DNA from 2 places in the Pseudomonas sp. TE3-3-F2023 genome. Region 2 is predicted to be linked to the other one. Evidence: riboswitches for the same ligand, from Rfam matches in the RefSeq annotation. Region 2 holds a riboswitch; the other holds the start of a gene.
What was found. A riboswitch is a leader RNA that binds a small molecule or an ion and turns the genes downstream of it on or off. The one in region 2 is predicted to bind thiamine pyrophosphate.
Positions count from the first base shown of each region.

Region 1: another riboswitch for thiamine pyrophosphate. It lies ahead of V3314_RS15940 (TenA family protein); the one in region 2 lies ahead of thiC (phosphomethylpyrimidine synthase ThiC).

Region 1 is NZ_CP145113.1:3,548,605-3,555,134, forward strand. Features, by position in the region: gene V3314_RS15935 (multicopper oxidase domain-containing protein) at 1-1,599, opposite strand, end outside; TPP riboswitch at 1,841-1,955, shown strand; gene V3314_RS15940 (TenA family protein) at 2,035-2,682, shown strand; gene tenA (thiaminase II) at 2,679-3,341, shown strand; gene codA (cytosine deaminase) at 3,568-4,809, shown strand; gene V3314_RS15955 (DNA-binding protein) at 5,038-6,024, shown strand; gene V3314_RS15960 (DUF6021 family protein) at 6,080-6,250, shown strand; gene V3314_RS15965 (hypothetical protein) at 6,359-6,530, opposite strand, start outside.
Region 2 is NZ_CP145113.1:264,512-271,041, reverse strand. Features, by position in the region: gene V3314_RS01250 (LysR family transcriptional regulator) at 1-213, shown strand, start outside; gene waaA (lipid IV(A) 3-deoxy-D-manno-octulosonic acid transferase) at 225-1,496, shown strand; gene V3314_RS01240 (TolC family outer membrane protein) at 1,674-3,110, opposite strand; TPP riboswitch at 3,270-3,376, shown strand; gene thiC (phosphomethylpyrimidine synthase ThiC) at 3,531-5,411, shown strand; gene cytX (putative hydroxymethylpyrimidine transporter CytX) at 5,576-6,530, shown strand, end outside.

The DNA of each region.
Region 1 (6,530 bases), 2.4 Mb from region 2:
CTTGAGCGTGGGCCGGTACTGCCAGTTGACCAGGATCTGGTCGCCGAGGAAGCCATCTGTGTTGAACGGGTTGAACCACAGCTGGCCGTTGGCATCCCAGGCCTTGTCGGCGATCACCAGGTTGACGTCGTAGTCGCGGTTGCCCCACGGCATGCCCGAGCCACTGGGGAAACGCAGGTTGACGCCATCCTGCAGGGCCTCGTTGCCGCGGTCCAGGGCACTGTAGTAGTTCATCATCACGGCGTTGCCTTTGTAGACGTTCTGTGCCGTGAAATCCATCATGTGGTCGTGGAACCAATGGGTGCTCATGGTTTCGCGCCAGTCACCACGGATCTTGATGCTGCCGTTCTGGCAGGTTTTCAGCCCTGGCGAGGCGTCATTGACGAACAGCGTTTCCCCCGGCGAGCAGGGGAACGCCGCGCGTGGGTCCTGGGCGCGGGTGTTGATGGTGTCGTAACCAGCCAGCTGCAACGGCCAGCGGTAATCGTAATACTGGCCGGGGAAGAAGTAGGCATTGGCATAGCCATCGCTCTCGGCCGGCGAATGGCCGTTGTGCTCGTGGGTGGAGAGGGTGTGCAGGCCAAAGCCGTTGTTGGCTGCTGGGTCGATCGGCAGGGCGTTGTAATGGCGCATCAGGATCGGCTGACCATGGCGCGCCATCAGCAGTTTGGGCGGGAACGTACCGTCGAAGGTCCATACCGATTTGTGGTTTTGCAATGGCATCTTCGGATGGAATCGGGTGTCGATGCCCTTGGTGGTGCCGAGCGTGTTCGGGATGTCAGAGGTCTGGTAGTACAGACCTCCCGGGGCAAATTCACCGACTGCATAGTTGTGCAGTTGCTTGCGGTCACGCAGTCCTTGGTTGATGCGTGCACCAGCCTGGGCGGTCTTGAAGCCGGCCTGCGGGTAGAACTCGTTCCAGCGCTGGTGCGACCAGCCTTTTCCTGGTGGCCGGCCTTCCGCCGGCGAGCCGACCGGCTTGCGGTTCAGGAACATCTCGATCTGCGCCTTCCACGGGTTGCGGTCGAGCACATTGGAATACTGGGTCGGGAACGGGTACAGGCCCGGCTGTTTGAGGAAGGCTTCCAGGGCCGTGCCGCTAGGGCCGCTGCGCGCAACCACGTTGGGGTCCTGCGCCGGTGCCGCACCCAGGGTGGGCACCGGGAAGGTCAGGGTTGGCGGCGGCAGCGTGGGGTCGAGTTTTTCCGTGCCGAATTCCTCGAACAGCAGTAGCTGCTGGGTAAACGGCAGTGCCCCGAACAGCGGGCTGGGCTTGCCATTGGTGGGGTATTTGTTGTCGGTTTGCAGGGCCGGTGGCAACACATTGTTGGCGCTTACCGTGTCGCGGTTGCCGTACACGCCATTGGTCAGCTCCAGCGAACCTTGGTTGGCCGGCGGCATGTTGAACAGGTCCAGCAAGGCCTTTGTCGGGTCGGCTGGCTGGTCAGTGTAGGCCGACGGGTCGGTCGGCGGTGGCATGCTGTTGTCGTCGAGGGGAGCGGCGGTCGCCGTCACCAGCCCGAGGCCGAGCATCAGCGTGGTGAGGGTGGATAGCTGGAATGCATGCCTGGCAGGGTGGATCACGGCAGGTGTTTTCATTGCCTTATGCCTCGCTCGCGGCCTTATGGCTTTCAGCCATCAGTGGCGTTTTGCCCGTTTTTGGGGCTGGAGCAACGGCTGTGCCAACCCAAATGCGAGGAATGTGTTTCTAAACAAACCCTTGTGGCGCCTGATGTGAGCTAATGGCCATGGCGTCAAAAATGGGTGAGCCCCCCACTTGTGGGTCACCCATTTCCCCCAGATTGGGTGGTGACAGCAGCGGCGCCCTGGGGTATACCTGAGCGCCACCAAGGGGAGCCCGGCAACGGGCTGAGAAACCGCTGGACGCTGCAGCGCGGTGACCCTTCGAACCTGATCCGGATCATGCCGGCGAAGGGATGGGACTTGAAACCTGCCTTTTTGCCGGCCTCACTGCGAGGCCCGTCCATGCCAACCACCGCGGTCTCGCTGTCACTCTCCATCAAGGACAGCAACATGACCGAACGCTTCAGCCAGTCCCTGCGCCGCCGCAGCGAGCCGACCTGGTCGGCGGCCGTTGGCCACCGCTTCGTCACCCAATTGTGCGATGGCAGCCTGCCGGACCCGATCATGGTCGACTACCTGGTGCAGGACCACCGCTTCCTCGACAGCTTCCTGACCCTGCTGGGCGCGGCCATCGCCACCGCCGACACGTTCGAGGCGCGCCTGCGCTTCGGCCGCTTTGCCGGGATGATCTCCAGTGACGAGAACACCTACTTCCTGCGCGCCTTCGAGGCCCTGGGGGTGAGCCCCACGCAACGCAGCGAACCGGCCGACACCGTGCCAACCGCAGGCTTCAAGGCGATCATGCGCGAAGCGGCGGCCACCCGGTCCTATGCGGCCGCACTGGCAGTACTCAACGTCGCCGAAGGCCTGTACCTGGACTGGGCGCTGAAGGCGCCAAAACCGATGCCGGACAACTTCGTCCATGCCGAATGGATCACCCTGCACGACAACCCGGCATTCCAGGACTTCGTTGCCTTCCTGCAAGCCGAACTCGACCGGGTCGGCCCGCAGGAAGCCGCGCTGGCAGCTGACTTCTACCTGCGCACCGTGGCGCTGGAGCTGGCCTTCTTCGATGCCGTCTACCCGGAGGAAAAATGAGCATGGATATCTTCGACCGCCTCAAGGCTGCCGCCACGCCGCAGTGGAACAGCTACGTCGACCACGAATTCGTGCGCCAGATGGGCGAGGGTACGTTGAGCGAAGCCGCCTTTCGCACCTATCTGGTACAGGATTACCTGTTCCTCATCCAGTTCGCCCGCGCCTGGGCGCTGGCCGCCTACAAGAGCCGGCGCCCGGCCGACATCCGCGCCGCGCAGGCCGGGCTGGCGGCGATTCTGGATGAAACCGAGCTGCACTTGCGCCTGTGCGCACGCTGGGGTCTGACCCAGGCCGATATCGAGGCCGCGCCTGAACACCAGGCCACGGTTGCCTATACCCGCTATGTGCTGGACTGTGGTGCCGCGGGTGACCTGCTGGAGTTGCATGTGGCCTTGGCGCCTTGTGTAATCGGCTATGCCGAGATTGGCCGTGCGTTGTCCGAGCGCATTGGCGATCTGAGCAATCACCCGTACCGCGAGTGGATCGCCGAGTATGCCGGTGAAGGCTACCAGGGTGTCGCCACCGCGGCGCGCAAGCATCTGGACGAGCTGGCAGCGCGGAGCATGACCGAGCAACGGTTTGCCGAGCTGGTGGGGATTTTCGGCCAGGCGTCCAGCCTGGAGGCGGACTTCTGGCAGATGGGGTTGGACGGAGCCTGATTTGCTGCCTGCGCCGGCCCTATCGCCGGCAAGCCAGCTCCCACAGGTACTGCGCAGACTTCAAGGCTGTGGTTTACCTGTGGGAGCTCACAGGTACTGCGCAGACTTCAAGGCTGTGATTTACCTGTGGGAGCTGGCTTGCCGGCGATAGGGCCAGTAGCAAATACCACAAGGCTTGGGCCACTATGCTGGTAGGGGCCACCCGCAAAGCCCAGGGAGAAGCATCATGAACATCATCAACGCACGCCTGCGCGGCAGGTCCGGCCTGTTTCGCATCGAACTCGACGGCGAACGCATCGCCGCCATCGTGCCTCAGGCCGAAGGGGTGGCGGTGCGCGCTGCCGATGACCTGGATGCCGGGCAGAACCTGGTAGTGGCGCCTTTCATCGAGCCGCACATCCACCTGGACGCCACGCTGACAGCCGGCGAGCCGCGCTGGAACATGAGCGGCACCCTGTTCGAAGGCATCGAGCGCTGGGCCGAGCGCAAGGCAATCACAACCCACGACGACATCAAGAACCGCGCGAAAAGGACCATCGGCATGCTGGTGGACCATGGCATCCAGCATGTACGTACCCATGTCGATGTCACTGACCCCACCCTGACCGCGCTCAAGGCCATGGTCGAAGTGCGTGAAGAAGTGCGTCACCTGCTCGACCTGCAGATCGTTGCCTTTCCCCAGGAGGGTATCGAGTCGTACGCCAACGGCCGGGCGCTGATGGCCGAAGCGGTGGCGATCGGTGCCGACGTGATTGGCGGCATCCCGCATTTCGAGAACACCCGCGATCAGGGCGTGTCTTCGGTCAAGTTCCTGATGGACCTGGCCGAGCGCACCGGCTGCCTGGTGGATGTGCATTGCGACGAGACCGACGACCCGCAGTCGCGCTTTCTCGAAGTGCTGGCCGAAGAGGCGCGGGTTCGCGACATGAGCGCCCGGGTGACAGCCAGCCATACCGTGGCCATGGGCTCGTACGACAATGCCTACTGCTACAAGCTGTTTCGCCTGTTAAAGCAATCGGGTATCAATTTCGTGTCTTGCCCGACCGAGAGCATTCACCTGCAAGGGCGTTTCGACAACTACCCGAAACGCCGCGGCGTCACTCGCGTGGCCGAGCTCGACCGGGCCGGGATGAACGTGTGCTTTGGCCAGGATTCCATCGTCGACCCCTGGTACCCGCTGGGCAATGGCAACATCCTGCGTATTCTCGAGGCCGGCCTGCACATCTGCCACATGCTTGGCTACGAAGACCTGCAACGCTGCCTGGACCTGATTACCGACAACAGCGCCCGCACCCTGCACCTGGGCGAGCGCTACGGCATCGAGGTGGGGCGGCCCGCGAACCTGTTGCTGCTGTCGGCGCCGGACGATTACGAAATGGTGCGCAGCCAGGGACATGCACTTGTGTCGATACGCAACGGCAAGGTGTTGATGCGTAGAACACCTGCCAGGGTCGAGCACTACACCTGACGCTGCCTGCCTCAGCCCTCTGCAACGCCCCGCCGGCTTCAAGCCGAGCGGGGCGTTTTGCTGTCTGGCGTACTGGTTTGTTCCCTTGTATGGCCTTCATGAACCAATCACATGTGATAAGCCGTGATTATTCCACCATAGGAAATGTTTGCACGGGCAATGGTCTGTCTCCATAATTGGTATGTAAATACATACTACATAACACGGTACAAAATCGTAGGAGCAAGCATGGCCCGGGGCGGTATAAACAAGGTTGTAGTGCAGCAGGCACGTCAGGCGCTGATTGCCCGGGGCGAGAACCCCAGCATCGATGCCATACGTATCGAGCTGGGCAACACCGGCTCCAAGACCACGATTCACCGCTACCTGAAAGAATTGAACGGCCAGCAGCCCGTGGCTTCCGAGGGCGGCATTGCGCTGAGTGATGTGCTGAGCCGGATGGTCGGGCAACTGGCAACCCAGTTGCAGGACGAGGCCGACCTGAAGATCGAGCAGGCCGAAAGCACCTTCACTCGACAGCGCGAACAGCTGGAGGTACAGCTGGCGATTGCCCAGCAGGCCCTGGCAGCGGCGCACCAACAGCATCAGATCGATGTGGCCGCACTGGCCGCCGAATCGGAAAAGCTGCTCTCCACCCAAAGCACCCTGCAGGCCGAACAGCTGCGCAGTGCCAGCCTCAACCAGTCGCTGGGCGAGTTGCAGGTGCGCCTGGCCGACAAGGACGAGCAGGTAAGATCACTGGAAGACAAGCACCGTCATGCCCGCGATGCGCTGGAACACTACCGCAACGCCAGCCGCGAACAGCGTGAACAGGAGCAACGTCGCCACGAAGCACAGCTGCAACAGTTGCAGGTGGAGGTGCGTCAGCTGCAGCAAGGCATGATCGTCAAGCAGGACGAGCTGACCCGCCTGCACCGCGACAACGAGCGCTTGTTGGGCGAGCACCGCCAGGCCGCCAGCGCCTGCAGGGCGCAGGACGAATTGCTGGAGCAGCGCGACGCGCAGATCCAGGGTTTGCGAACGATCCTGGCCCAGGCGCAGGGTGCCAGCGAGGAAATGCGTCGGCAGCTGGATGTGCAGGCCCAGAACCTGGAGGCCAGGCGCGACTTGTGCACGGAACAGGCTCGCCAACTGCAGCAGCTCGAGGAGCAGCTGAAGCAACGTGATGAAGCGTTGGTTCAATGCCGTGCCCAGCTAGCTGCGGATACAGATTAATCAAACTTTTCCTGGCCGGTGGTTTCTTCCCTAGACACTCACCGGAGAAAGCCTCATGCCTGAACCACAACAGCCAGGAAAACATCCCCAAGGGCCGCATTCGTCCGAGCAGGCGAACAAACGCCAGGACTTGGGTTTCGACCCCGATTCGCCAGATGTGGAGGATCCGCAAGTCGACCCTCAAGGGCCTGCCAAGCCACCGCGGGACGTCGAAAAAGCACCGTGAAGGTAGCATTTGTCGCAAAGGGCCGCTCAGCGGCCCTCGCGATCAACACGGCACTGCTTGGGGCAGGCTGTCTCGAGGCCTTGGCCAGGCAAGCTACGCTCGCTTGACTCAGGACTCTGCCTGCCTGGCTGCCTCCACGCCCGCAGCCGAGAGTTTGATGGGGTAGTTCACGCTGATCTGGTGGTCGCTGCTCACCGCAACGCTGCCATCCTGGATCAAACCGGCCTCCTGCAGCGTCTTGAGCATACCGGCCACGGCTTTCTCGCCCCGGTAGTTGTCC
Region 2 (6,530 bases):
GCCGAACTGCTGATGCGCGGCCTGGGCTGGGCCTGGCTGCCGCGACACGTGGTGCAGTACCCGACCTATCAGGCGCACATGGTCGAACTGGACAGCGAGTGGCGGCCACCGGCCTTGGTGGTGGAGCTGGCCTGGCGCCGCGACGAGCCACTGGGGCCTGCCGCGCAGTGGCTGGCCGAGCGCTTTGCGGTGCACCTGCGCGCGATCGGGTAAACTCCGCGGCCATGAACAGAACTCTCTATACCTTGTTGTTTCACCTGGGCCTGCCGCTGGTTGCGCTGCGCCTGTATCTACGCGCGCGCAAGGCACCGGCCTATGGTCAACGCATTGGCGAGCGCTTTGGCTTCAGCCTGCCGGCCATGCGCCGCGGCGGCATCTGGGTGCACGCGGTATCGGTGGGCGAGAGCATTGCGGCGGCGCCGATGGTGCGTGCCTTGCTCAAGGCCTACCCGGAATTGCCGATTACGCTTACCTGCATGACCCCGACCGGTTCCGAGCGCATTCGCGCCATGTTCGCCGACGAACCGCGCGTGCAACATTGCTACCTGCCCTACGACCTGCCCTGGACGGCAGGGCGCTTTCTCGACCATGTGCAGCCGAAGCTGGGCATCATCATGGAAACCGAGCTGTGGCCCAACCACATCCACCAGTGTGCGAAGCGTGGCATTCCGGTAGCGCTGGCCAACGCACGCTTGTCTGAGCGCTCGGCTCGTGGCTATGGGCGTTTTGCCGGGCTGACCCGGCCGATGCTGGCCGAGATGAGTCTGATTGCCGTGCAGACCGAAACCGAGGCTCAGCGTTTTCGTGACCTGGGCGCGCGTCCGGAGTGCGTGCAGGTCACCGGTTCGATCAAGTTCGACCTGAAGATCGATGATCAACTGTTGCCGCGTGCCAGGGCATTGCGTGAACAGTGGGGGGCTGCACAGCGCCCGGTGTGGATCGCCGCCAGCACCCACGAAGGTGAAGATGCGTTGATCCTGCAGGCACATCGGCAATTGTTGCAGGTGCATGGTGATGCCCTGCTGATTCTGGTGCCGCGCCACCCCGAGCGATTCGCTGCGGTGCATACGCTGTGCAGCGAACAGTTCACCACCGTGCGCCGCTCTGCCGGCACGCCGGTCGATGCACAGACTCGCGTCTTGCTCGGCGATACCATGGGCGAACTGCTGTTCCTCTATGCCCTGGCCGACATTGCCTTCGTCGGCGGCAGCCTGGTGGCGACCGGCGGGCACAACCCGCTTGAGCCCGCGGCGCTGGCCTTGCCGGTGCTGATGGGGCCGCATGTGTTCAACTTCCTCGAAATCAGCGCGATGCTGCGCGAGGCAGGGGCGCTGCAGCAGGTGGACGATGCCGACGGGCTGGCCGAAGCGGTGCGGCGGTTGGTCGAATTGCCGCAGGATGCACAGCGCATTGGCGAAGCGGGCAGGGCGGTGATGCGGGCCAATCAAGGAGCTTTGCAGCGGTTGCTCGATGGGTTGGGCAAACTCATCAGCTGAGTTCTAAAGATGTCAGCATTGGTGCGGTCCTTGTAGGAGCGGCCTTGTGTCGCGAAAGGGCCGCAGGGCGGCCCCAGCAATCTGTGCATCACTGCTGATTCCCTGGGGCCGCTCTGCGGCCCTTTCGCGACACAAGGCCGCTCCTACAGCGCCCGCGCTCGCCTTGGTCCAGCACTTTCAGGGGCGACGCTCGAAGTTCTTTGCCGCTGCAGCCGCCAGGTCCGGCGGCAGGAAGTCCTTGTCCGGGTTGTAGTCCGGCTTCAGGTACCGCTTGAGGTCCTGCAGGTCCTGCGGGCTCAAGGTGCCGGCCGCCTGCTTCAGGCTCAGGTTGTCGAGGATGTAGTCATAGCGGCTGTTGTTGTAGTCGCGCACCGAGGTGTACAGCTGACGTTGGGCGTCAAGCACGTCGACGATATTGCGGGTACCCACCTGGTAGCCGATCTCGGTGGCTTCCAGCGCGCTCTGGTTGGAGATGATCGACTGCTTGCGCGCCTGCACCTGTTCCACGTCGGTGTTTACCGCGCGGTGCAGGTTGCGGGTGTTTTCCACCACCTGGCGGCGCAGGCTTTCACGCTGCTGTTCGCTCTGGCTCAGGCGCTGGTAGGCCTCGCGCACCTGCGAACTGGTCAGGCCGCCGCTGTAGATCGGGATGTTCAACTGCAGGCCGATGCTGGTCTGCTCGACGTCGCCGCTATAGCGCGAAACGGGGGCCGGTGCGGGGTTGGTGAAACCGAAGTTGTCGTTGTCACCCTTCTGATACTTGGCAACCGCGTCCAGGGTCGGCGCATGGCCGGCCTTGCGCTGGCGCAGGGTTTCCTCGGCAGCGACGACCGCGTGGTTGGTGGCCAGCAGGTTGAGGTTCTGGCGCCCGGCGGTTTCGACCCAGGCCTTGGCGTCGTTGGGTGTAGGGACCTGCACCGGCAAGGTATGGACCACGCCTTGAATCGACGTGTATTCCCGGTTGGTCAGGGTTACCAGGGCCTCGAAGGCATCCTGTACCTGGCGCTCGGCAATGATCCGGTTGGCCCGCGCCGTGTCGTAGCTGGCCTGGGATTGCAGCACGTCGGTCTTGTCGGAGAGGCCGACGTCGAATCGTTCGTTGGACTGGTCCAGCTGGCGCTTGAAGGCAGCTTCCTCGGCCTTGGTCGCGGCCAGGTTGTCCTGGGCACGGAGCACGGCGAAGTAATTCTGCGCGGTTTGCAGGATCAGGTTCTGCTCGGTCGCCGACAGCTCCAGCGCCGCCTGTTCGTTGACCGCCTCGGCCGCCTGCAACTGGAACCAGCGGTCAGCGCGGAAGATAGGTTGCGCCAAGGTCGCACTCCAGGTATTGCCGCTGCGGTTGCTGGTGGCCGATGGTTCGTCCAGCTTGGTGCGGGTGTTCAGCATTTCGGCACCGGCCGAAAGGTTAGGCAGCAACCCGGCGCGAGCCTGTGGTACCACTTCACGGCGGGCGCCGTAATCGGCGCGGGCTGCAGCCAGGTCAGCGTTATTGTCGACCGCTTCCTGGTAGACGCTGACCAGGTCGGTCTTGACTGTTTGGGGCACGTCCGCTGCCCAGACCACTCCGGTGGACGCACAAGACACGGCTATCGCCAGTGAGAGTTTGCGCAGCATAGAGGCAATCCTTGTACGAAATTTAATTACTGAACTGTTGAGTATCGATCGACGGGCCAGTGTAGTGCCATGCGCCCCCGGCAACAATCGCTCGAGTGCCTTTCATCATCCGCGTATTTACCCGCTTGGCTTTGCCGACCACTCCAGTCTAGACTGCGCATGTTCTTGTCGGGGTGCCTTGAAGCAAAGGCTGAGATCGCAAAGTTGCGGATCCCGTTGAACCTGATCAGGTTAGCGCCTGCGTAGGGAACAAGATTGCTCGCCTTCCCGGGGAGCCTCTTGTGCCAGGTCCGGGAATGTCACAGCTGCATGCAGCTTCAGGCACCCTCATATCCGGCACTGCACCCATCAAGGGTGCGTCCGCGCCTTTCAGGTTCACCCCGACATTCCACTGCTAGGAAGCCGTCTGGAGAGCCTGTGATGACCAAACAAGAAAAAGCGATCAACCTCAGCGAATCGGCACAAGTCGATCAGCAGTCCGTGCAACCGTTCCCGCGTTCGCGCAAGGTGTATGTCGAAGGCTCGCGCCCGGACATCCGCGTGCCCATGCGTGAAATCAGCCTGGACGACACCCCGACCGATTTCGGTGGCGAGTCCAATGCCCCTGTGCTGGTCTACGACACTTCCGGCCCGTACACCGACCCCAACGTTGTCATCGATGTGCGCAAGGGCCTGGCCGATGTGCGTTCGGCGTGGATCGAAGCACGCGGTGACACCGAGCGCCTGCCCGGCCTGAGCTCGCACTTCGGCCAGCAGCGCCTGAACGATGCCGAACTGGCCAAGCTGCGTTTCGCCCACGTGCGCAACCCGCGCCGTGCCAAGGCCGGCGCCAACGTCTCGCAGATGCACTATGCCCGTCAGGGCATCATCACCGCCGAGATGGAATACGTGGCCATTCGCGAAAACATGAAGCTGCAAGAGGCGCGCGCCGCCGGCCTGCTCGACGAGCAGCACGCCGGTCACAGCTTTGGGGCCAACATCCCGAAAGAAATCACCCCCGAGTTCGTTCGCCAGGAAATCGCCCGTGGTCGCGCGATCATCCCGGCCAACATCAACCACCCGGAATTGGAACCGATGATCATCGGCCGCAACTTCCTGGTGAAGATCAACGGCAACATCGGCAACAGCGCCCTGGGTTCCTCTATCGAGGAAGAAGTGGCCAAGCTGACCTGGGGTATCCGCTGGGGTTCGGACACGGTCATGGACCTGTCCACCGGCAAGCACATTCACGAAACCCGTGAGTGGATCATCCGCAACTCGCCGGTGCCGATTGGTACCGTGCCGATCTACCAGGCCCTGGAAAAGGTCAACGGCGTGGCCGAAGACCTGACCTGGGAGCTGTTCCGCGACACCCTGATCGAGCAGGCCGAGCAGGGCGTGGACTACTTCACCATCCACGCTGGTGTGCTGCTGCGTTATGTACCGCTGACTGCCAAGCGCGTCACCGGTATCGTCAGCCGTGGTGGCTCGATCATGGCCAAGTGGTGCCTGGCGCACCACAAGGAAAACTTCCTGTACACCCACTTCGACGAAATCTGCGAAATCATGAAGGCCTACGACGTCAGCTTCTCGCTGGGCGACGGCCTGCGTCCCGGCTCGATTGCCGACGCCAACGATGCCGCGCAGTTCGGTGAGCTGGAAACCCTCGGCGAGCTGACCAAGATCGCCTGGAAGCACGATGTTCAGTGCATGATCGAAGGCCCGGGCCACGTGCCGATGCAGCTGATCAAGGAAAACATGGACAAGCAGCTGGAGTGCTGCGACGAGGCGCCGTTCTACACCCTCGGCCCGCTGACCACCGATATCGCTCCTGGCTACGACCACATCACCTCGGGCATTGGTGCGGCGATGATCGGCTGGTTCGGTTGCGCCATGCTCTGCTACGTCACGCCCAAGGAGCACCTGGGCCTGCCAAACAAGGATGACGTGAAGACCGGCATCATCACCTACAAGATCGCCGCTCATGCCGCCGACCTTGCCAAGGGCCACCCGGGTGCGCAGATTCGTGACAACGCCTTGTCCAAGGCACGCTTCGAGTTCCGTTGGGAAGACCAGTTCAACCTCGGCCTGGACCCGGACACTGCCCGTGCCTACCACGACGAGACCCTGCCGAAGGAATCGGCCAAGGTTGCGCACTTCTGCTCGATGTGCGGGCCGAAGTTCTGCTCGATGAAGATTACCCAGGAAGTGCGTGAATACGCTGCCAAGATCGAAACCGTGGATGTGACGGTCGAACAAGGCATGCGTGAGCAGGCCGAGCGGTTCCGCCAGGAAGGTAGCCAGCTGTATCACAAAGTCTAAGACCGCTGGGGCCGCTTTGCGGCCCTTTCGCGACGCAAGGCCGCTCCCACAGGTACTGCGCAAGGCTTGAGGCCAGCGCGGTTTTTGTGGGAGCGGCCTGTGTCGCGATACGAGGACGCAGTCCTCGCCAGGAACACCAACAACATTGCCGGCGAGCGCCAACCATGACATCACCCAGCCAATTCTCCCCCGACCACCCGGTCCCAATCGCCCAGCGTATCTTCGGCGCCCGCGACCTGTTCTCGCTATGGTTCTCCCTCGGCATCGGCCTGATGGTGCTGCAGGTCGGCGCCATGCTCGCCCCTGGCCTGGGCCTTGCCGGCGCAGTGCTGGCCATCGCTCTGGGCACCGGTGTGGGTGTGCTGTTGCTGGGGGCTGCCGGTGTCATTGGCAGCGATACCGGCCTGTCGGCCATGGGCACGCTCAAGCTGAGCCTGGGGGGCCACGGCGCGCGCTTGCCGGCGCTGCTCAACCTGCTGCAACTGGTGGGCTGGGGCGCGTTCGAGATCATCGTGATGCGCGATGCCGCCAGCCTTCTGGGCGCGCGGGTGTTCGGCGAAGCCAGCGCCTGGAACAGCCCTGTGCTCTGGACCCTGTGCTTCGGCGCCCTGGCCACCTTGCTCGCGGTCGGTGGGCCGCTGGCGTTCGTGCGCAAGGTGCTGCGCACCTGGGGCATCTGGCTGCTGCTGGGCGCTTGCCTGTGGCTGACCTGGAACCTGTTCGCCAAGGCCGACCTGGCCGTACTGTGGAACCGTGCCGGTGACGGTTCGATGTCGCTGGCCGTGGGCTTCGATATCGCCATCGCCATGCCGCTGTCCTGGTTGCCGCTGATCGCCGACTATTCGCGTTTTGCCCGTAACGGCAAACATGTATTCGGCGGTACGGTGGTGGGCTACTTCATCGGCAACACCTGGCTGATGAGCCTGGGCGTGGGCTACACCTTGGCCTTCGCCGGCAGTGGCGAAGCCAACGCCCTGCTGCTGGCCTTGGCGGGCGCCGGCATGGGCATTCCACTGCTGCTGATTCTGCTGGACGAGTCGGAAAAGGCTTTTGCCGACATTCATTCGGCGGCCGTTTCCACCGGTGTGCTGGTGCGCCTGAAGGTCGAGCACCTGGCGC